One region of the Geomonas diazotrophica genome, then DNA from elsewhere that is predicted to be linked to it. Evidence: riboswitches for the same ligand, from Rfam matches in the RefSeq annotation. Region 1 holds a riboswitch; the other holds the start of a gene.
The links. Region 1 has a riboswitch for S-adenosylmethionine ahead of metX (homoserine O-acetyltransferase MetX). Riboswitches for the same ligand answer to the same signal wherever they lie in the genome.
Positions count from the first base shown of each region.

Region 2: it holds a riboswitch for S-adenosylmethionine, as region 1 does, so the genes downstream of both, KP003_RS09450 (trans-sulfuration enzyme family protein) here and metX (homoserine O-acetyltransferase MetX) in region 1, are expected to answer to the same signal.

Region 1 is NZ_CP077684.1:116,404-127,932, reverse strand. Features, by position in the region: gene KP003_RS00500 (TIGR02757 family protein) at 35-892, shown strand; gene pabB (aminodeoxychorismate synthase component I) at 892-2,607, shown strand; gene KP003_RS00490 (NAD(P)-dependent oxidoreductase) at 2,718-3,581, shown strand; gene KP003_RS00485 (hypothetical protein) at 3,578-3,748, shown strand; SAM riboswitch class I at 3,835-3,933, shown strand; gene metX (homoserine O-acetyltransferase MetX) at 4,033-5,136, shown strand; gene KP003_RS00475 (acetate kinase) at 5,399-6,601, opposite strand; gene KP003_RS00470 (endonuclease/exonuclease/phosphatase family protein) at 6,815-7,852, opposite strand; gene KP003_RS00465 (polysaccharide deacetylase family protein) at 7,906-8,838, opposite strand; gene recC (exodeoxyribonuclease V subunit gamma) at 9,114-11,529, shown strand, end outside.
Region 2 is NZ_CP077684.1:2,171,116-2,182,644, forward strand. Features, by position in the region: gene KP003_RS09435 (spinster family MFS transporter) at 1-45, opposite strand, end outside; gene KP003_RS09440 (AMP-binding protein) at 71-2,551, opposite strand; gene KP003_RS09445 (Ros/MucR family transcriptional regulator) at 2,924-3,442, opposite strand; SAM riboswitch class I at 3,891-3,997, shown strand; gene KP003_RS09450 (trans-sulfuration enzyme family protein) at 4,068-5,213, shown strand; gene KP003_RS09455 (trans-sulfuration enzyme family protein) at 5,210-6,346, shown strand; gene KP003_RS09460 (molecular chaperone DnaJ) at 7,518-8,867, opposite strand; gene KP003_RS09465 (YaiI/YqxD family protein) at 9,114-9,575, opposite strand; gene KP003_RS09470 (cold-shock protein) at 9,819-10,019, shown strand; gene KP003_RS09475 (energy-coupling factor ABC transporter ATP-binding protein) at 10,102-10,851, opposite strand; gene cbiQ (cobalt ECF transporter T component CbiQ) at 10,848-11,529, opposite strand, start outside.

The DNA of each region.
Region 1 (11,529 bases):
GCCCGCGGGCCGGTCAGCAGCGAAGGAAGAGCACGTGGAGCTGAAAACCATACTCGAAGCACTGTACCAGAACCGCTCCCAGGCCCACCTGGCCAACGACCCGCTCTCGTTTTGTCACCGCTACAGCGACCCACTGGACCAGGAGGTCGCGGGGCTGGTGGCCTCCTCGTTCGCCTACGGCAACGTCAAGATCATCAAGAAGAACCTGGCCGGCATCTTCCAGGCCATGGGCCCCTCTCCGCGCCGCTTCGTGGAGCGCTTCGACCCGAAACAGGGTAGCCGCCTCTTCGCCGGCTTCAAGCACCGCTTCAACGACGCCCGCGATCTCTGCGCCCTCTTGCTCGCCTGCCGGATCATGCTCGAGGAGGCCGGCTCCGTCGAGAAGTGGCTGCTGCGCTTTTACACCCCGGCGGACGAGGACCTGACCGGGACCCTTTCCGGCTTTTCCGAGGCGGCGAAGAACCTCGACCTCTCCCCCGTGTTCGGCCCCGGCGGCGTTCCCGCGGACTCGTACTATCCCTTCTTCTTCCCCTCTCCCGCCTCGGGGAGCGCCTGCAAGAGACTCTGCATGCTGCTCCGGTGGATGGTGCGCCCCGCCGACGGCATCGACCTCGGCATCTGGCACGGCATCTCACCCGCTCAACTGGTCATCCCCGTCGACGCCCACATCCAGCGCATCTGCCGCTTCCTCGGCTTCACCGGCCGGAAACAAGGGGACTGGCGCATGGCCTGTGAGATCACCCGGGCCCTGCGCGAGCTCGATCCGGCCGACCCGGTCAAGTACGACTTCGCCATCTGCCACCTGGGAATCTCGGAAGGGTGCGACGGCAAGGACAGGCTTAAGTGCGCCGCCTGCCCCATCGGCGACATCTGCTCGGCGGGGACCGATTGATGCACCCCTTTTCGGCATACCTGCACGGCTTCGCCTTCACCGGCCGGGTCGGCGAGATCGTCGCCCGGACGCCGGGAGAGGTGCTGCCCGCCTTCGAGGAACTGCAACGCCAGTTGGCAGCGGGGCTCCATGCGGCAGGCTTCGTCTGCTACGAGGCCGCCGGTGCCCTCAACGACGCCCTCACCACCCCTCCCGCGCACCAGATGCCGCTCCTCTGGTTCGGCCTCTTCACCGAGCGAAACGCCGAGCCCTTCCCGCTGCACCAGGCCCCCTTCCGCTGCTCCGACTGGCAGACCAATCCCGGATGGGAGACGTATCGGGACTCGGTGCAGGAGATCCGGGAGCTCATCGCCGCCGGAGACAGCTACCAGGTCAACTACACCATGCGGCAACGCTTCACCTTCAGCGGCTGCTCCCGCTCCTTCTTCAGCGAGCTCTGCCGCAACCAGCCAACCCCCTACAACAGCTATATCGAGTGCGGCAGGTGGCGCCTTCTCTCGGCCTCGCCGGAGCTGTTCTTCTCCCTGTCCGGCGGCAGGCTGGTCACCCGCCCCATGAAGGGGACCGCCCCGCGCGGCCGCTGGTACGCCGAGGACCTGGCCCGAAAGGAGCGGCTCCGTCAGAGCCCGAAGGACGTGGCGGAGAACCTGATGATCGTCGACCTGCTGCGCAACGACATGGGGATGGTTTCCCGGACCGGCTCGGTCCAGGTCAGCTCGCTGTTCGACGTAGAGAGCCACCCGACCGTGCACCAGATGACCTCCACCATCGAGTCTCGGGTCGGGGAAGGGGTGTCGCCGCTGGAGCTGTTCCGGGCTCTGTTCCCCTGCGGGTCGGTGACCGGCGCGCCCAAGAGACGCAGCATGGAGATCATCGCGGGGCTGGAGGGGGAACCGCGCGGACTGTACACCGGCTGCCTCGGCTATTTTTCTCCCGGCGGGGAGGCGCAGTTCAGCGTAGCCATCCGGACCGCCGTCCTCGACCGTGAAACCGGGCGGGGCGAGATCGGCATCGGCAGCGGGATCACTTACGATTCGCAGCCGGAGGCGGAATACCAGGAGTGCCTGGACAAGCGGGCCTTCGTTGCAGAGCAGCGGGGCGAATTCCACCTGATCGAGTCGCTGCTGCACGACGAGCAGGGCTACTTCCTGCTCGAGCGGCACCTGGAGCGGCTGGAGCGCTCAGCCCGCTACTTCTCCTTCCCCCTCGCCGAGGGCGCGCCGCGGCGGGTCCTGGAAGAGACCGCCGTCAGGCTCACCCCTTCGGCGCGCCACAAGGTGCGCCTCATGCTCTTCGAAGATGGCCGGCTGAGCTGTGAAGCGGCGCCGCTCCCCGAGGCGATGCCGGAAGCCAAGGCCGCCTTCGCGCGGCAACCGGTCAGTTCCGCCGATCCCTTTCTCTACCACAAGACCAGCCGGCGCGACCTTTTGCACCGGGAGCTCGCGGCCCGCCCCGACCTCGACGAGGTGATCTTCGAGAACGAGCGTGGCGAACTGACCGAAGGGGCCTACAGCAACCTGGTCGCCGTCATCGACGGCAGGAAATGCACCCCGCCGCTTGGCAGCGGGCTCCTCCCCGGCACCCTCCGCGAAGAGCTGCTGGCGCAAGGGATGATCGAGGAGAGGATCCTGAAAAGGGAGGACCTGGCACGAGCTGATGCGGTTTTTCTGGTAAACTCGGTGCGCAGGTGGCGCCAGGTGACCCTGGTACCATGAGCGCCCCCCTCACCCGGCCTGCGGCCGTCCTCTTACGCCCACGGAACCAGGCCTGGCGCCGGGCGAAGGTCGAGGGGCACCCACCACTGCAGACAAAAGGAGGCAACACCATGGAAACATACGGTTTCTTGGGGCTCGGCATCATGGGGAGCTCCATGGCCAAAAACCTCATCAAGGCGGGCTTCAAGGTAAAGGTCTGGAACCGCTCCCAGGCGAAATGCGAGGAATTCGCCGCGCTCGGAGCAGCCGTGGCGGCCACCCCGGCCGAGGTCACCTCCTCGTGCGCCGTAACCATCGCCATGCTGGCCGACCCGGCCGCGGCCCGTGAGGTCTGCTTCGGACCGGCCGGTGCCCTGGAGGGGATCGGGGCGCGGCGCGGCTACGTGGACATGTCCACCGTGGACCCCGCCACTGCGCAGGAAATAGCGGCGGCAATCACCGCCAAGGGGGGACAGTTCCTGGAGGCGCCCGTGTCCGGGAGCAAGAAGCCGGCCGAGGACGGCACCCTGATCATCCTCGCCGGCGGCGACCACGGCCTCTTCGACAAGGCGATGCCGCTCTTTGAAAAGATGGGCAAGAAGAGCCTGTTCCTGGGCGAAGTGGGACGCGGCGCGGAGATGAAGCTGATCGTCAACATGGTGATGGGGGGGATGATGACCATCTTCTGCGAGGGGCTCGCCTTGGCCGAGAAGGCGGGGCTCGCCAGCTCCGACCTCTTGGACGTGCTCGACTCCGGTGCCCTGGCCAACCCGATGTTCAAGCTGAAGGGGGGGCAGATGACCCAGGGTGTCTTCGACCCGGCCTTTCCGCTCAAGCACATGCAGAAGGACATGCGCCTGGCCGTCGCCCTGGGGGACTCCCTGAACCAGCCTCTTTGCTCCGCCGCGGCCGCCAATGAGAGCTTCAAGAGGGCGAAGGCGATGGGGCTTGCCGACCGCGACTTCTGCGCCGTCTTAAAGGCCATCAACTCATGAAAAAGCTGCTCTCTTTTGCCGGGGTGTCGCTTTTGACCAGCGCCTTTCTGGACCCGTTGATACAGTCCGGCCTGGACAAGCCGGTCCCCTGGGCGCGCGACTTCGGGATGTTCCTGGCGGGGGCGGCCTGCCTGTACATCCTGGTCAAATACCATCGGCAGCTGTAGCGTGCGTTGTGAACCCGGGGCTCAGTTTGCCGTTGACAAATGGGAGCGGCTCCCTTATCTTGCTCCGAAAATTGAATAGAAAGACCTGCTTATCTAGAGTGGTGGAGGGAAAGGCCCTGCGAAGCCACAGCAACCGGCCCATCGGGCGACAGGTGCTAAATCCTGCCGAAAGGCGAAGATGAGAAAGGCGCTTTTGCACCATTGCCACACCCGAAAAGCCCCTTCTCACACCGAGACGGGGCTTTTTTCGTGCCGGTTCCGGCACCCGAAAGTACGAGAGAGACATGTCCTACGGCATCGTGACAGAACAGATCACCACCTTCGACACCGAGCTGCGCCTGGAGAGCGGCCGCATCCTCGGGCCGATCGACATCGCCTATGAGACCTACGGCACGCTCAACGAGGCCCGCTCCAACGCCATCCTGGTGACCCATGCCTGGACCGGGAGTGCGCACCTGGCCGGCCGCCACAGCGAAGACGAGAAGCGCGCCGGCTGGTGGGACGAGATCGTGGGACCGGGGTGCCTTTTGGACACCGACCGCTACTTCGTCATCTGTTCCAACGTGATCGGCTCCTGCTTCGGCTCCACCGGCCCGACCTCCATCAACCCCAAGACCGGAAAGCGCTACAACCTCGCCTTCCCGGTCATAACGGTGCGGGACATGGTCAAGGCCCAGACGCTGCTCCTGGACCGGCTCGGCATCGAGAAACTCTTCTGCGTCCTGGGCGGCAGCATGGGCGGGATGCAGGCCCTGGAGTGGGCCACCCAGTACCCGGACAGGGTCGCCTCGGCGGTCGTGCTGGCCACGACGCCGCGCCCGTCGGCGCAGGCGATCTCGCTGAACGCGGTGGCGCGCTGGGCTATCTTCAACGACCCTACCTGGAAGAAGGGGGAGTACCGCAAGAACCCCAAGGATGGCCTGGCGCTGGCCCGCGGCATCGGGCACATCACCTTCCTCTCCGACGAGTCCATGACCGCCAAGTTCGGCCGCCGCTTCTCGGCCCGCGACGGACAGTTCGACTTCTTCGGCCAGTTCGAGGTGGAGCGCTACCTGAACTACAACGGCTACAACTTCGTGGACCGTTTCGACGCCAATTCCTTCCTCTACCTGGCCAAGGCGCTCGACCTCTACGACGTCGCCGCCGGCTTCGAGTCGATGGAAGAGGCCTTCGAGCCGGTCCGCGCGCCGATCCAGTTCTTTGCCTTCACCTCGGACTGGCTTTACCCGCCGGCACAGACCGAGGAGATGGTCGCCACGCTCCAAAACCTGGGCAAGTCGGTGGAATACCACCTGATCACCTCGGCCTACGGCCATGACGCCTTCCTCCTCGAGCACCAGACCTTCACCCCCATGGTGCAGTCCTTCCTGGACGGCATCAAACCATAACGCGATCTGCCCCCCCTGTTTTACCGAATGCGGCTATCGGGAGACGTTCAGCATCAACGTAGGGGCGAATAATTATTCGCCCCCGTTGGCATCTTTGCCCATCCCGCCATTGACGTTGGTCGGGCGCCGGGGGCGGGCGAATGCTCATTCGCCCCTACAGGTGCGGTCATAGCCCCCTCTCCTTGGAGGCAATAGCACGCAAAAAAAGGGCGGATGATCGCTCATCCGCCCCCTTCGGTAACTGCTCCGACTCCCGTTGAACCTACTGCCACCCCATGATGGCGGCGACGTCCTCGTTGAGGACCATGTCCTCGCCGCTTGGTATCACGAAAACCTTGATGGAGGAGTGGTCCGCGCTGATCATGACGTCCTTTCCTCCCATGAGGGCCTCGGCGTCCCGTTTCAGATCCACCTCGATTCCGAACTGGCTCATTCCCTGGAGCGCCATGCCGCGCACCGGCCAATCCTCCCACCCCTCGCCGTAGGTGAACACGATGGCGTCGGGCTTGCCCGTGACGGCGATGTAGGCCCCCAGGTACTTCCTCAGCCGGTAGGCCTCCATGTCGAGGGCGAGCTGGCAACGGGGATCCCCCACCACCGCTTCGTCCACCACGGTCCGGCGGCTGACCCGGCGCCCCACGATGCCGGCCAGGCCGCTCTTCTGGTTCAGGAACAGGTCGAGCTCCGTCACCGACACTCCCGCCTCGTTGGCCATGAACGGGATGATGCCGGGGTCGATGTCGCCGCAGCGGGTACCCATCATGACACCCTCGAGCGGGGTGAGCCCCATGCTGGTGTCGACGGACACGCCGTTTTTGACCGCGCAGAGCGAGACACCGTTGCCGGTGTGGATGGTGACCATGTTGGAGTTTTCCAAAGGCACTCCGGCCAGTTCAGCCCCTCTCCTGGCGGCATGCAGGTGGGACTGACCGTGGAAGCCGTAGCGCCTGACGCCGTGTTTCTGGTACCACTCGTAGGGAAGCGGGTACATGTAGGCGGGCTCGGGCATGGTCTGGTGGAAGGCGGTATCGAAGATGGCTACCTGGGGTAGTTCCGGAAGGAGTTCCTGCGCCGCACGGATCCCGGCGATGTTGGGCGTGTTGTGCAGCGGCGCCAATGTCGCCACCTCCCGGATCGCCTCGACCACGTCCTCGTCGATCAACACAGATCTCGTGAAGCGCTCTCCCCCGTGCACCACCCGGTGCCCGATGGCCTTGATCTCCGTAAGGTCGCAGATCGCCCCTTCGCCTACGAGGGTGTCGAGAATCAGCCGCAGTGCATCCGTGTGATCAGCGCACTCCCCTTCCAGGTGCTTTGGGTCTGCCCCGGGAACGCGGTGGGTCAGGAAGGAATCCCCTACCACGATCCTTTCCACCTTGCCGGTGGCCACCAGGGACCGCTCGCCCCAGTTGTAGAGTTGGTACTGTGCCGAGAACCTCCGGCAGTTCAGGGTGAGAATCAGCATGCTGCTAAACTCCGATCCGGGCAGGAGAAAGCTCAGCCGTGCCCGCTGCAATTTGCGTATCTTCGGGAGAGGTACCGGGATGTCAGCTACGATACGTGTGGAGAGTATGATCGGTGGGATGCCGCGGTCTTCACGGTTTCGCATTGACGGAACGTCCATAACTAGCACTATCTGTGGAAAAGTGCAAACAGTAACGGGTATGACAAAAGGAAACTAACGGGCATCACTGAGGATGAAATCCGCTATGACGGGACGGTGATCGGAGGCCCTGCGGGTTCCTACCCAGCAACGCTGGGTCTTGATCCCGGGAGTGGTCATGATGTGATCGATGCGCATCCAGGAAGCCCGCAACCAGGGCACCTTGTTCTTGAGCAGGAAGTGCCCGTAGGTGTAACCGTACCCCCTCCCCCCCTGGGCGAAGGCGTCGATGAGGCCTGCTTTCCTCAGGGTCTCACAGACCAGCGAGTGATCAGGCGAGTTGAAATCGCCGGCAACGACCACCTCCCCCTTTTCCCGTGCCAGGTACCCGGACACCGCCTGTGCCTGCCTGAGGCGCGTATCCACGTTGGCCTCGAAGCGGTCGATTGCCTTGGGGATGTACCAGGCGCCCCGCCGCGCCTTGCGGAAGGCGTTCAGGCCTCTTCTGGGGGTCTTGAAGTGGACGTTGTAAAGGGTGATGTCGCGGGAGCCGACCTGCACCCGGCAACGCAGGAAGGATTCCCCCTTCCTCTCGTGGTAGGGGAGATCATGGACCTCGACATCGGAGATGGGAAACCTGCTGGCGACGAGGTACTGCCCTTCGTTGTGCATCTGCCACCCGGCCAGGTAGTCGGACAGCGGGCCGCCACCTGCATCGACCGCGTCCTGGAACAGGATGATGTCGGGACGGCTTCTTTCCAGTTCCTCAACGAGCGGCATCAGGTCGCGCTTGCCGTACTTGACGTTCCAGGTCATCACCCGCAGCTTCAGAGGGGACTCCGCCCAGACCTTGTGCAGGGCCCAGTGCCAGTCCATGACCGGCCCCATAACCCACAGGGCGCCCAGAAGCGGCGCCCACACCAGGAGCTTCGCGCTGCGACAGGCGGCAAGGGCCAGCAGCAGCCCCGGAACCGCCCAGATGAGCTGGGGGAGGTAGAAGTTCAAGGCGGCCACCCAGAAGCGGTCCGGGCCTAGCCTGTTGAGAAGGGTGATGGCGGCCAGCAAAAGAACGTAAGCCGTGTTGAGTACCAGGAGCCAGTTGAACATACTCATCCGCCCCCCTTGGAGCCCCGGCCGCTCCTGCCTGCCCGGAAGCACCGTCCCTCCTAGGACCTGGTGACGCTCTGCTTCCAGAAGGAGGCCATTTCCTGGGGCAACAGGTGCCAGTACTGCCCGTCGTACTCCGTCGCGATATGGTGCAACAGTTCCCGGTACAGCTCGCACGGGTATTCGTCATAGCCAACGTCGCCGTCGAAACTCATGTAGTCGGGGTGGGTGATCAGCAGGGCCATTCCGCCGCGGTCAGCGATCCAGCTCAGTTTCTCCTTCCAGATGCGGATGTCCTTCTCCCGGAACAGGATGAACATGGTGAAGTCCTGGGGGAGCGTGTAGGGGAGCACCACGTATTCCCTTCCCCTGACCTTGGTCTGGTGCACCGGGAAGATCGTTTTCAGCCCGTCGGATTGCGGCTCGAAGGGGTCGGTATCGAAAGCGGATGCCTCGTAAAGGATGTCCAGCCGATGCAGCCATTCGAAGTTGTGATAGACACACGGGGAGCGGAAGCCGACCGCACCCCATTTCTTCAGGTAATCGTTGATCTGCTGCGCATGCTCTTCGAAGGTCTGCTGCGACTCGTAGAGCTTCCGGTTATGTTCCAGGCCGTGCACCCCCACCTCGAAGCCATAGGACACCAGTTTCTCCCTCAGCGTTTGGGGAAGGTGGTAGTCATGGGCGACGAAGTTGAAGGAGGAGCGGAAACCGAGCTCCTGCTCGAGTGCCATGAGCTGCTCGCAGCGCGCCACGCCGCGCGCCGTGTCGACATCGTGGGTCAGCACCACGGAAAACCGTCTCCCGTCCGGCCACCCCCGGAACCCCGGAGGCGTGGCGCCCGCCTCGGGATCGATGGGCCAGACATTTTGAAAGATGTAGCGCTTGTACTTCGCCACTACGCTGCGCAGCATGATCTGAAACCGACGCGACATCCAAGGCTTCATCTGGTAATAAGCGCGTGCGAGGGCCTCCTCGATGAAGGGCTTCATGACCTCTCCTTTGCATGCCGCGCAGGCCCGGATCATCGGACCGGCGAGTCGACGGTGAAGGGACAACGAGGCGGAACCGGCCATTAATTAGGAAACACAAAGACAAAATATATCCAAAGCGGCGCGCAATGCAAGCACCCGGAAGGGGGCACAGCGCCGCCCGCAGGCCTCTTTTCACCGAGACAGTCGCGGGAGGATATGATATGTTTTCCAATCCGCGGGGCTGGGGCCTCCCCCCCCGGAAAAGCCCGTATCCCCCCGCACCACGAGGATCGATGCCCCTGTACATCCACACCAGCAACCAGATGGAGCACCTGGTGGACCGCCTGGAGAAGGTGGTCCGCGCGCCGCGTCGCGCGCCCTGCACCCCGTTCGACAAGGAACTGATCGTGGTGCAAAGCAAGGGTATGCAGCGCTGGCTTTCCATGGAGCTGGCGGCGCGGATCGGCGTCTGGGCCAACGGGGAGTTCCTCTTCCCCAACCGCTTCGTGGAGCAGGTCTTCGCCAAGGTGCTCCCGGACGCGCCGGAGCAGGCCCCCCTGTTCTCACCCGAGGTGATGACCTGGAGAATCCTGGGGCTCTTGCAGCAGGCGGGGGGAAAGCCCGGTTTCGAGGAGATCGCGGGATACCTCTCGGACGACGCGGACGGGCTGAAGCGGATGCAGCTTGCCCAGCGCGTCGCGGACACCTTCGACCGCTACACCGTCTACCGCCCCGAAAAGCTCATGGAGTGGGAGCAGGGAAAGGAAGAGCATTGGCAGGCGCAGCTCTGGCGCGCCCTCAGCGGGGACGTCTCGCAGAAGCACCGCGCCCGCCTGCTGCACGAGTTCCGCAAGGCGCTGGCCGGCGGCCGGCTCCCCGACCAGCGCCGCATCTCCGTGATCGGCATCCCGTCGCTTCCGCCGTTCCATCTCGAGGTCCTGGCCCGCCTCGCCCGGCACGCCGAGGTAAACCTGTTCCTGCTGAACCCATGCCGCCAGTACTGGGGCGAGATCGTCTCCGAGCGCGAGCTGGCACGGCTCGAGAAGCAGGGAGAAGGCGCGGAGCAGTGGTACGAGACGGGGAATCCCCTGCTCGCCTCCTGGGGGAAGCTCGGACGCGACTTCTTCGCAGCCATCATCGACGGCTGCGGCGAGCACGACAGGCAGGACAGCTTCTCGGAGCTCCCGCAGGGTTCGCTGCTGCACGAGGTCCAGGCCGATATCGTGGAGCTGCGCGGCGCCGACGCGGGCGTGCGCGAGGTCGAGGCGGGCGACCTCTCCCTCGAGGTGCACTCCTGCCACTCACCCATGCGGGAAGTCGAGGTGCTCTACGATACCCTCCTCTCCATCTTCGACGCAGACCCGTCGCTCTCCCCCCGAGACGTGCTGGTGATGACCCCGGACATCGAAAGCTACGCCCCCTACATCTCCGCCGTCTTCGGCAACCCCGAGACCGGCGCCGAGCGCATCCCCTACTCCATCGCGGACCGCAGCCTCAAAAACGAGGGGGAGGGGGCCCAGGCGCTGCTCGCCATCCTCGGGCTGTGCGGCGGCCGCTACGGGGTGGCCACCGTGCTGGACATCCTGGAATCGGCGCCGGTGGCGCGCCGCTTCGGGCTCAACGAGGACGACCTGGAGACGGTGCGCGACTGGCTCAGGGGGGCCAACATCAGGTGGGGGATCGACGCCGCCCAGCGCGCCGAGCATGGCGTCCCCCCTTTCCACGAGAACTCCTGGTCGGCCGGGCTGGACCGGCTGCTCCTGGGTTACGCGATGAACGGCGACGGCCGCTCCTTCTACAACGAGATTCTCCCGTTCGACGACATGGAGGGGGGCGTGGCGCTGGTGTTGGGACGCTTCCTCTCCTTCTGCGAAAAACTCTTTGCCGAGACGCAGGGACTCTCCCGCCCCAGGCGGGTTGCGGAGTGGGTGCCGGTGCTGCGCCGGATCCTGGACGACTTCATCCTGCCGGACCAGGAGGGGGAGCGCGAACTCCTCTCCCTGATAGAGATCGTGAAGAAACTCGGAGAGTGCGGCAGCCAGGCCGGTTTCGAGGAAGAAATCGGCATCGAGGTGGTGCGCTACTGGGTGGAACAGCAACTGGGGAGCTCGGAGCGGGGTCTCGGCTTCCTGACCGGCGGGGTCACCTTCTGCGCCATGCTCCCGATGCGGAGCATCCCGTTCCCGGTAGTCGCCCTGATCGGCATGGACGAGGGGCAGTTCCCGCGCAAGAACCCCGCCCAGGGGTTCGACCTGATGACCAGGGAGCACCGCCCCGGTGACCGCTCGCCGCGCGACGAGGACCGGTACCTGTTCCTGGAGGCGCTCCTCTCCGCCCGGAAGCGGCTGCACATAAGCTACGTGGGACAGGGCATCAAGGACAACGCGGAACTCCCCCCCTGCGTGCTGGTCAGCGAGTTGCAGGACTACCTGGGGAGGTGCTTCGTAACCTCCGAGGGGAAACCCGCGGGGAAGTCGCGGCGCCACCCGCTGCAGCCCTTCAGCCCCAGGTACTTTACCGGCGACAACGGGCATTTCAGCTATTCCCAGCAGAACTGCGCCGGCGCCGCGGCGAAGCTCCTGCCCCCCGCCCCCCCCGTGCCGTTCCTGGCCACCCCCCTCCCCCCGTGGGAGGAGTCGTCGACGGTGACCCTGAAGTCCCTGGTGGATTTCCTGTGCAACCCGTCCAAGGAGCTGTTGCGGCGCAGGC
Region 2 (11,529 bases), 2.1 Mb from region 1:
CCCCAGGGCGTAGCGGCGGTAAGCCAGGGAAATCGGTTCCTTCATCCGACACACTCCTTCATCGCAACGATCATTGAATTTCAGCCACCGCGGCCTGCGCCCTGGCCACGATCTCTGCGGGCTCCTCGAACCGGAACCGCAGAGGCTTCCCGAAGCTGACCGTCACCGTGCCGCGCTTGGGAATGCCGGTCTTTTGGGGCGGGAGGATCTTGTCGGTCCCGACGATCTTCACCGGCACGATGGGAATCTCAAGCTCCTTGGCAATGATGCCAAGGCCGAGCTGAAAGTCCTGCATGCTGCCGTCGTGCGAGTGCCCCCCCTCGGGGAAGATCAGGGTGTTCAGACCCCGGTCGGTGAGTTTCCCCATGTATTTCACGGCTGCGGAGAAGCCGCTGGTCTGCGGCAGCGGGAACAGGTTCAGAAACAGGGTCCCGTACTGGTAGGTTGCAAGCCGCCAGAGACGTTCCAGCCCGTGGTAGTCGCCGAAGAAGAATTCCTCCCAGGCGGCGGTCGCGGTGCGGTAGCGGACCTCCCTGGGGAGCGCGAACATCAGGGAAGGCTGGTCGAAGTACCCGAGGTGGTTGGCGACGAAGACCACCGGCCCCTGCAGGTGCTCTACGTTCTCGCGCCCGCGCACCTCGAGCCGCACGAAGAGGCGGAACAGGGGGTAGTTCAAGAGCGCGTCCCCCAGCATGCGCAGCGCGCGTACCGGCGCCGTGTTGGTCCAGAAGCGGTAATGGCCGCGCCGGTGCCCCTTCTCGCGCCGGGCGATAATGCGGCGCACCTCGGAAACCCTGGTCTGCGGCCCGATCTGCGAGTCCTCGATATCGAGCCTGAACTCCTGCTCAAGGTAATTGACCAGCTCCAGGCGGGCGATGGAGGTGAGTCCCAGGTCCGCAACCAGCAGGGAGTCCTCCCTGATCTCGCCCGCGTCGGTGCCGGTCACCTTGGACAGGAGGTTCACCAGGTGATCCTGGCTCGCGCCGGCGCCACCAGCGGCGGCACCCTGTTTCACCTGCTCCTTGACCTGGAACTTCCTGATCTTCAGCGTGGTGGTCTTCGGGAACTCCGGCTCTGGCCAGATGGTGTAACCGGTGATCTGGTGCAGGGTGTCCAACTGGGCGTTGGCCCGGGCCAGGATCTCGTCGGGCTTCGCGCCGCTGTCGTCGAGCAGCAGGACCGCGTGCACCTCCTCTCCGGCACCGCGGTCCAGGCCGATGACGCAGGACTCCTTCACCCCGGCGACCTTGTTCAAGACGGCCTCCAGCTCGTCGGGGTAGACGTTCACCCCGCTGCCGGTGACGATCAGTTCCTTCTCCCGCCCCTTGATGGTGAGCCAGCCGTCCGGCATGATCTCGCCCAGGTCGCCGGTCTTGAACCAGCCGTCCTCCGTGAAGGCGCCCCGGGTCGCCTCCTCGTTCTGGTAGTACCCCGGAAAGACGTTGTCTCCCCTGACCACCACCTCCTTGCCGTCGAGCCTCAGCTCTACCCCGGGGAGCGGCGGCCCGACCGAGCCCGCCACCTGCTTCTCCACGGTGTTCACGCAGAGGACCGGCGAGCACTCGGAAAGGCCGTACCCCTCGAGCACGGTGAAGCCCATGGCATCCCAGAAGCGAAACACGTCCGGGTCGAGCGGCGCCCCCCCCGAGACGAAGACGGTGAAGTTGGCGCCGAACTTTTTCTGCACGGGGAAGAAGAGTTTCTTCCTGGCGGGCTTGGAGAGCCCCTCCCCAAGCTTCGCGAGCGAGGCGAATACGCCCGAGAGATGCTTCTCTGCGAGCTCGCGCTCGATGGTCGTCTTCAGAAGCTGCATCAGGCGCGGCACCGACATGATGACGTAGACGTCTTCCTCGCCGAGCGCCTCCATGATGGCGGAAGGCTTCAGGGTGCGCGGATAGATGACGGTGGCGCCGCGGTACAGCGGGGTGAAGAAGCCCCCCATCTGCTCGAACATGTGCGACAGCGGCAGCAGCGAGAGGAAGGAAAACTCCGGGGTGATGATGGGAACCTGCTGGTTGATCTGGACCATGTTGGCCACCAGGTTCTTGTGGGTCAGTATCACCCCCTTGGGGTTCCCGGTGGTGCCCGAGGTGTAGATGAGCTGCGCGATGTCGTCGGGCGCGGGATGCACGACCTCGGCGTAAGGGGGGACGTCCTCCAGCAGGTACTTCAAGTCCTCGAGCAGCAGGGAATCCGGGACGTCGAGCCGCTCCGGCTTGAAGCGGCTTTGCAGCACCACCTTGGCCTGGGTCAGCTTCAGGATCGACTCCGCGCGACCGCGGTCGGACATGAAGTCGACCGGAACGGCGATGGCACCCCGCATGATGATGCCCCAGTAGGCGACACCCCACCAGGAGGAGTTCGGACCCCACAAAAGCACGCGATCCCCTGCAGCCACGCCGCGCCGCGCCAGCAGGCCCGCCATCTTCATGGAGAGCTCGGAGAGCTCGCCGTACGAGACCGCGAAGCGGCGCACCCCGGTACGGTTCACCAGGGCGGTATCATCCCCCCGCGGTGCAAAGCTATGAAAAAGATCTACCAGTGTCCGCATAGCTGACTCCCGTAGGCGGCGCATGTCAGTTGCAGCTTAATGACGGTAACGTCAAAACTTGGAATGAAAAGAAAGACCGGGCGGCACCACCTACTGACACTACTTACGTCCGCATCATCTTCCCAAGCAAGCATTGTCACACGTGCGCATCGCTTTGGCAACCATGCAACGGCAAAGTGCAATCAATCGCAACGTCGCGAGCAACTGCGACGGGGAGGCGAGTTTAACCGATGACGGGCGCAAAACCAATCCTAAAGAGAAGAAGGCGGTGCCGCTGTGCTGACGGTTAGTTGCTACCTTGACTGAAATTCCTTGCGCCATAAAAAAAAGCCGCCCCGTAAGGAGCGGCTTTTTGCAGTGCGTATGGGACGATCAGGCCACCTTTGCCTTGGCGCTTTCCTTGGGGGCCTTGGCGCCCTTGGTCACCTTGGCGGGCTTTGCGCCCTTGGCGGGGACGGCCTTCTTCGCCTCTATGTTGGCCATACGCACCCCGCGCGCCTTGGCGAGATTATCGGCCAGCCCGCGGTCGAGAGCCATTTTCCTGCGAGCCTCGGAATAGTTCTTGGCCGCCAGCGGCTGCTTGCCCGGGATGCCGAACTGCTTCTTGTACTCGCCCGGCTTCATGCCGTGCGCGGTGTTCAGGTGACGCGCCAGCGTCTTGAAGCCTCCTTTGCCGCACAGCATGCAGACGACCTCGCCTTTCTTGAAAGCTTCTTTTACTGTCAAGGAAGCCTTGGGTTCCTCTACACCCTCGACAGGTTCGCCTGCTTCAAGGTTTTTGAGGGCGCTGTGCACTTTGCTGATTTCGAATATAAGCTGATCAGAAGTCATCGGAGTGCTAGACGCATGTGACGCTACGATCTGAGCCGCGATCTCTACCAAAGTTGCCATTGATTATCCCTCCATTGATCATTATCTGCTTGGCAATATAGTGGCAGGTTTCCATGCATTGTCAAATCAACAAAATAAACTTTTTCTTTGTGTCAGCCGGCATAGCAAGACAGGAGGATCAATGAAAGGGAACGCGCCTGCAGGTTCTCAGTATCGCAAAAAGTGGAACGGACAGAATGTTCGATCACCTGCCGTATGAAAGAGAATGAGCGAGTTGCCGCCAACCAGATACAGAACGAAGCCCCAATATACCATCGGCGCCCCCTTTCAGCTCGTAGTGCAGTGCGCGACGGCGCGGGGCAACACGACCAGCGCGGTAGGGAAAGGATTTGCCGGAAATAACTTTTATTTTAGTCAAGAAGTCGAGTTTTCCGGTTGACAAAAGCGCACCGTCTCAGTATTACTAAAGACGCTGGTTAAAGCGGCACCCTTTACAACCGAATAGCATTACTTATCTAGAGCGATCGAGGGACTGGCCCTGTGACGTCGCGGCAACCTCCCCACGGGGGGAAGGTGCCAAATCCTGCGGAACGGAAACGTTCCGAAAGATAAGGAAGTGCGGACCAAGCCATTAGATGAGTCCCCTTCCGACCCCGGAAGGGGACTTTTCCATTTGGAGGCTACGATGAACATCGCAACCACTGCAGCACAGATAGGCCTGGAACGGGAGAGCCGGACCGGCGCGGTCACCGTCCCCATCTACCAGACCGCCACCTTCCGCCACCCCGGCCTGGGCCGGAGCACCGGGTACGACTACAGCCGCTCCGGCAACCCGACCCGGCAGGCCCTCGAGGAAGGGATCGCCAGGCTCGAAGGCGCCAGCCGCGGCTTCGCCTACGCCTCCGGTATGGCCGCCATCACGAGTCTCATGTTCCTGTTTAAACAGGGAGACCACCTGATCGTCACCGAAGACCTCTACGGCGGCAGCTACCGGCTGTTCGAGAAGCTGTTCCAGCAGTTCGGCCTGAGCTTCAGCTACGTCGACACAAGCGACGTGGAGCTGGTGCGCCGGGCGGTCCGCCCCAACACCCGCGCCCTGTTCGTGGAATCGCTCACCAACCCGCTCCTGAAGGTGGCCGACGTGCGGCAGCTGGCCGACCTTTGCAAGGAAAACGGCATGCTCTGCATCGTCGACAACACCTTCCTCACGCCGTACTTGCTGCGCTGCCTGGACCTCGGGGCCGACATCACCGTCTACTCGGGGAGCAAGTACCTTGCCGGGCACAACGACGTGGTCTGCGGCGTGGTTGCGGTGAAGGACGCGGCTCTCGCGGAAAAGGTGTACTTCCACCAAAACGGTGCCGGCGCCGTGCTGGGTCCCCAGGATTCCTGGCTTACCATCCGCGGCATCAAGACGCTCACCATACGCATGGAGCGTCAGCAGGAGAACGCCCTGGCGCTGGCCCGGTGGCTGGAGCGACACCCGCAGGTTGGCAAGGTCTACTACCCCGGGCTTCCCGACCACCCGGGACACGAGCTGATGAAGAGCCAGTGCGGGGGCTTCGGCGCCATGATCGCCTTCGAGGTGACCGAACCGGCTCTGGTGAACCGGCTCCTGATGAAGACGGAGCTCATCTCCTTCGCCGAGAGTCTCGGCGGGGTCGAGAGCCTGATCACCTTCCCCCAGGTGCAGACCCACGCGGACATAGAGCCCGAGAAACTGCAACGACTCGGCATCAACCACCTGCTGCTGCGTCTGTCGGTTGGAATCGAAGACAAGGACGACCTGATCGCCGACCTGGCGCAGGCATTCGAAGGAGAGCACGCATGAAATTCGCCACCGAACTGATCCACGGCGTCGACCCGATCGATCCCGAGCACGGCTCCGTCAGCCACCCCATCTACCTGTCCTCGACCTTCGCGCAGCGCTCCGTAGACAGCTTCGGCCGCTACGACTACGCCCGTTCCGGCAACCCGACCCGCGAGGCGCTCGAGGAGGCGATGGCCGGGCTGGAAAAAGGAGCCGTCGGCCTCGCCTTCGCTTCGGGGATCGCGGCCACCGCCTCGACCCTGCTCCTGTTCAAGCCGGGCGATCACCTGGTGGTGTGCGAGGACGTTTACGGCGGCACCTTCCGGCTCCTCACCACCCTGTTCAAGGGGTGGGGGCTGGAGGCGACCTTCGTCGACGCCACCGACGTTGCCGCCATCGCCGCGGCGATCCGGCCCGAGACAAAGGCGCTCTACCTGGAGACCCCGTCCAACCCGCTCATCAAGATCACCGATCTCCCCGCCGCGGTCGCCCTCGCCAAGGAGAACGGCATCCTCACCATCGTGGACAACACCTTCATGACCCCGTACCTGCAGCGGCCGCTGGAACTTGGGTGCGACATCGTGGTCCACAGCGGCACCAAGTTTTTAAACGGACACTCCGACGTGATCTGCGGCTTCGCCGTCGCCAGGGATCAGGAACTGGGGCAGAGGCTGCGCTTCATCCAGAACGCCTTCGGCGCCGTGCTCGGGCCGCAGGATTGCTGGCTGGTGCTGCGCGGCCTGAAAACCCTCAAGGTCCGCATGGAGGAACACCAGGCAAGTGCCCGGAAAATAGTGGCCTGGCTCTGCGGGCAGAAACAGGTGCGGCGGGTCTACTACCCCGGACTTCCCGACCACCCCGGCCACGAGATCCACAACCGCCAGGCAAGCGGCCCGGGGGGCGTGCTCTCCTTCGAGCTCGAGAACTACGACGTCACCAAGCGGCTCTTGGAAGGGGTGAAGCTTGCCGCCTTCGCGGTCAGCCTGGGGGGCGTCGAGAGCATCCTCTCCTACCCCGCCAAGATGTCCCATGCGGCGATGCCCCCGGCCGAGCGCGAGACGCGCGGCATCAAGGATACCCTGGTCCGTCTCTCGGTGGGGCTCGAGGACCCGGACGACCTCATCGCCGACATGGCGCGGTTTCTCAACGTTTAGGGGCGTATGTGCACAGCCTGCCCACCCGTTGACTGCACCTCTGGGGGGCGAATAATCATTCGCCCCCCGCAGTCGCACCTTCACCTCGCACGCCATTCGGCAATTGGCCGGGCACCGGCGGCTGGGCAAATATGTATTTGCCCCTACAGAACCTGCAATCTCACGCGTGTAGGGGCGAATAATCATTAGCCCCCCCAGTCGCACCGCCACCTCGCACGCCATTCGCCAATGGCCGGGCACCGGCGGCCGGGCAAATATTTATTTGCCCCTACAGAACCTGCAATCTCACGCATGTAGGGGCGAATAATCATTCGCCCCCCCCCAGTCGCACCGTCACCTCGCACGCCATTCGCCAATGGCCGGGCACCGGCGGCTGGGCAAATATTTATTTGCCCCTACAGAACCTGCAATCTCACGCATGTAGGGGCGAATAATCATTCGCCCCCCCCCCAGTCGCACCGCCACCTCGCACGCCATTCGGCAATGACCTGGCACCGGCGGCTGGGCAAATATGTATTTGCCCCTACAGATCCTGCAATCTCACGCATGTAGGGGCGAATAATCATTCGCCCCCCCAGTCGCACCTCCACCTCTCACGCCATTCGCCAATGGCCGGGCACCGGCGGCCGGGCAAATATGTATTTGCCCCTACAGAACTTGCAATCTCACGCATGTAGGGGCGAATAATCATTCGCCCCCCTCAATCGCACCTTCACCTCTCACGCCATTCGGCAACGGCCGGGCACCGGCGGCTGGGCAAATATTTATTTGCCCCTACAGAACCTGCAATCTCACGCGTGTAGGGGCGAATAATCATTCGCCCCCCCAGTCGCACCGCCACCTCGCACGCCATTCGGCAATGACCTGGCACCGGCGGCTGGGCAAATATTTATTTGCCCCTACAGAACCTGCAATCTCACGCATGTAGGGGCGAATAATCATTCGCCCCCCTCAATCGCACCTTCACCTCTCACGCCATTCGGCAATGGCCGGGCACCGGCGGCCGGGCAAATATTTATTTGCCCCTACAGAACCTGCAATCTCACGCGTGTAGGGGCGAATAATCATTCGCCCCCCCTTCCTGCCCCTTACTGCTCAAAACGCAAGAAGGCCCGGGGACTCCTTCCCGGGCCTTCTTCATTCCAGTATCGGGACGGCGTCCCCCCCTACTTCACCGCCTCCATTTGAAGCTCACCGTCTTCACCCCCGGTATCGCCTGCTGGAACACGGCCAGGCCCTCGTCGGTGATGCTGTTGCCACTGCTGGTCAGTCCCTGCAGCCCCTGCATCCCCTGCAGGTAGACAAGGCCGCGGTCGGAGATACGGGTCTGGTACAGGTAGATCCTCTTCAGGTTCGCAAGGGTCGAGATGCTGAGCAGGGCCGCGTCGGTTAGTTCCGGGCCGTAGAGGTAGAGCTCCTCCAGGCCCGAGAGGTGGACGATGCTGTCCAGGTCGGCGTCGCAGACGTCGTACAGAAAGAGCGACTGCAGGTCCTCCGGACGCAACCCGTTCAACAGCTTGAGCTTCCGGCTCGCCCCCTCTTTCACGTCCAGCCGCAGGGCCTGGTCCAGGCCTACCTGGACCGCACCGATGGCAGGCCCCGCCTTCTTCCAGGCGTTGAAACTAACGGAGTGAAGCTCGCGCAGGTACAGGCTGCCGCAGGGTTGGTCGTCCGGGAAGGAGACCACGCGGCCTTGCCTCGCCGCCCCCTGCATGCGCCCGCGGCCCTTTTCACCCAGCAGGGCAGCCAGGCGTCGCTGGGCACGCGCGATGTTTATCTCCGCGGCGGCCACCAGGTCCGCGAAGAGATCGCTGCCGGCGGCGGCGCTTTCATCGACGCGCAGCTTGAAACGGTGCACGTAGCTGCCCCGGAGTTGCTCGATCTGCTCGTGGATCTCCCGGATCGCCTCGACCTCGACGGCTATCTGCTTTTTAAGCCGTGACAACTCCGCCCTCAGGTCGCTTTGCTCTGCCTGTTCGGGGAAATGCCGCCGCCAGCTCCTTAAGATCTCGCGCAGGGCGCGATGATCGTCCTCGGCGTAGGCCTTGTTGGCCTTCAGCATCAGCTCGTGTCGCAGCGAGCCGGCACCCTCCCCGGCCAGATCGGGGTGGATGGCCTTGGCGACCTCTCGGTACAGCGCCTTTATGTCCAGGGGATCAGACTTCCAGACCCGCCCGTGCGCCTGGCCTTCCCCCCGGAAGGAGGTGCCGCTTTGGTAGGTCTGGGCATCGCGGAAATCGTCGTCGTGGCTTGGGCCGGAGCCCTCATCCTCGTCACCTTCCGCATCTTCCGGAACGTAAGCGCCGGAAGCCCTCGCGATCTCGGCCTCAAGCCTTTCCAGCTCGGCCATGCGCCGCCCCAGCGTCTGCTGGTAGTTCCGTTCGAAACCCGCGATCTCCTCGCGCAACCGGTGCAAGACGGTGGCAGCCTCGGCGTGGCGGGCACGCAGGGAAGCAAGCTCGGCGCGCTTTTGCTCGAGTTCTACTTCCTCGGAGGACCTCTGTTGATAGTGGGCAGTCATAGGCGTCGCACTGTCTCAAGAATTATTTACAAACTGTCATTTTTGCCGCGACATTAGCACGACCTGAGGCAGAGTTACAAAAGATTTTATCACACTGACAGGAAATCTGGTTCAGGCATGGAGGAAGACAGTGCCATGAGGCAACGGCAGAGACACAAGAGAGGATCAGGTCACGGAAGCGATCGAAAGGCAATAGATGCAGCAGAGGGAGAAAAGGGCGAAGGCTGTGACAGTAAGAGTCGATATTCAGGGACGATCGCCGCGCATCATGCGGGTCAGCAGCCGGTCCAGAGCGGAGGCGAAACGCTGCCGATCGGCAAGACCGAACTGCGCCGGGCCTCCCAGCAGCAAGCCGTCGTTGCGCAACTCCTGCATCAGGTTGCGCATGGAGAGGCGCTCCCCCACGTTCTCATCGGTGTAGAGTTCGCCGCGCGGGTCGAGCGCAACTCCTCCGCGCTCAACGACACGGGCGGCCAGCGGGATGTCGGCGGTGATCACCAGGTCGCTCGCCTCGGCGTGCTCGGCGATGTAGTCGTCGGCGACGTCGAAGCCGGCTGCCACGCGCACCGAACTGATGAGCGCCGTGTGCGCCCGGGACAGGTCGCTGTTGGCGACCAGGCAAACCGGCACCTTTAGGCGCTGCGATGCGCGAAAGACAATCTCCTTGATGACCTTGGGGCAGGCATCGGCATCTATCCAGATCTTCATAGACTCATTTCCTCGGTTCTGTGGCACTGCAGACGGATCTGCCGCGTCCTTATCGCTGTCACGGTAAGGCACGCTACTACAGCGCGCCCCCTGTGTCAACGCGCCGGATTCTGTATACTAAGTAAAAACCTTTAAATCTTATTTAAAATATATTGACACTACTGTTGCAAGGTGGTATTGTTACGCGTCCTCGAATACCCGTGGATTAAAACCAAAAAGAAGTACTATGGGAGAAGTAAGTAAATGGTAAACGGCACTGTAAAATGGTTTAACGACAGCAAGGGGTTTGGCTTTCTTGAGCAGGAGAACGGCGAGGATGTCTTCGTTCACTTCTCCGCCATCAACAGCGACGGCTTCAAATCCCTCACCGAGGGCGACAGCGTGACCTTCGAAATCGTCAAGGGCCCGAAAGGTCTCCAGGCAGCAAACGTCAGCAGGGTTTAATCCCACTCACATAGCGTAGAACTTTACAAAAGCCCCGGAGCAATCCGGGGCTTTTTTTGTGCCCTTCCCTTTTTCAGCACCCTCAAGCGCCGCAGACCGGACACCCCTGCATGGACAGCGGTTTTTCCAGCCGGCACTCCCGAAGCAGCGCCTCGTCCCGAAAGATCTCCAGCGTGGGCCCGTCGGCCCGCACCACCCCCGCCGAAAGCACCACGGTCCGCTGGCAGACCTCCAGCACCATGTCCAGGTCGTGGCTGGTGATGATCTTGCTATGGTGGAAATCCTTCAAAAGCCCGATCAGCTGCCGGCGGGCGTACGGGTCCAGGCCGTTGGTGGGCTCGTCCATGACCAGGATGTCCGGCGACATGGAGAGGACCGTGGCGATGGCCACGCGCCTCTTCTCCCCGGCGGAGAGATGATAAGGCGCCTTCGCCGCCAGGTGCTCCGCATCGACCCGGCGCAGCGCCTCGGCCACACAGTTCTTCAACTCCCCCCCCGCCAAGCCGAGGTTCATCGGGCCGAAGGCGACGTCCTCGTAGACGGTGGGCATGAAGAGCTGGTCGTCCGGGTCGTGGAACACCATCCCGACGGTGCGCCGCGCCTCGAGCAGGGTCGAGCGGTCGACCGGGATGTGACCGATGCGCACCTCGCCCGAATGGGGAAGCAGGTGCCCGTTAAGGTGCGCGAGGAGCGTGGATTTCCCCGCGCCGTTGGCCCCGATCACGGCCACGGACTCGCCGTGGCTGACGCTGAAGCTTACGTCGCGCAGCGCCTCGGTGCCGTCGGGATAGACGTGGCGCAGGTGATCGATTTCCAGGATGTGGTGGCTCATGACAGGTACCCCGTTACCAGCGTCCCGAGCAGCTCGGCGCCGTTGTACAACCTCAAGGTGATGAAGAGCGCGCTCCAAAAGAGCACGAAGACGACCTCCCGCGCGCCGAAGCGCCCCCCCTGCGCCGAGGGAAAGTCGCCCGTGAAACCGCGCGCCAGCATCGCCATGTGCATCCGCTCGGCGCGCTGCCAGGTGCGCAGCAACAGGTGCCCCAGGAGCGAGGCGTAGCTCGCGAACCCGCTTCCCTTGCGGCCGAAGGAACGCAGCTCGCGCGCCCGCGAGGCCCGCCCCCCCTCCTCCGCCAGCACGAACAGGTAGCGGTAGAGGAAAAGGAGCTGCATGGCGAACGCCTTGGGCATCCCAAGCCGCACCAGGGCGCGGCAGATGGAGGCGAAACCGGTGAGCGCGGTCAGGGTGAGCGCGGCACCGACGGTAAGCGCGGTGCGCAGCACGATGGAGGCGAAGGAGACCCAGCCGCCGGTGATGTCCAGTGCTCCCAGGTGAACCAGGATGCCGCGGTCGAAAAGGGGGTTGCAGATGCCGACGGCGATGGCGAAGGGGGCGACCAGGGCCACCTTTGCCGCCAGGTAACCGGCGGGAAGCCGGCCCGCAGCGACCAGGGAGACGGGGAAGATGAAGAAGGGGATCAGGGCGGAGAGTTCGTAGCGGCCGAAGGAA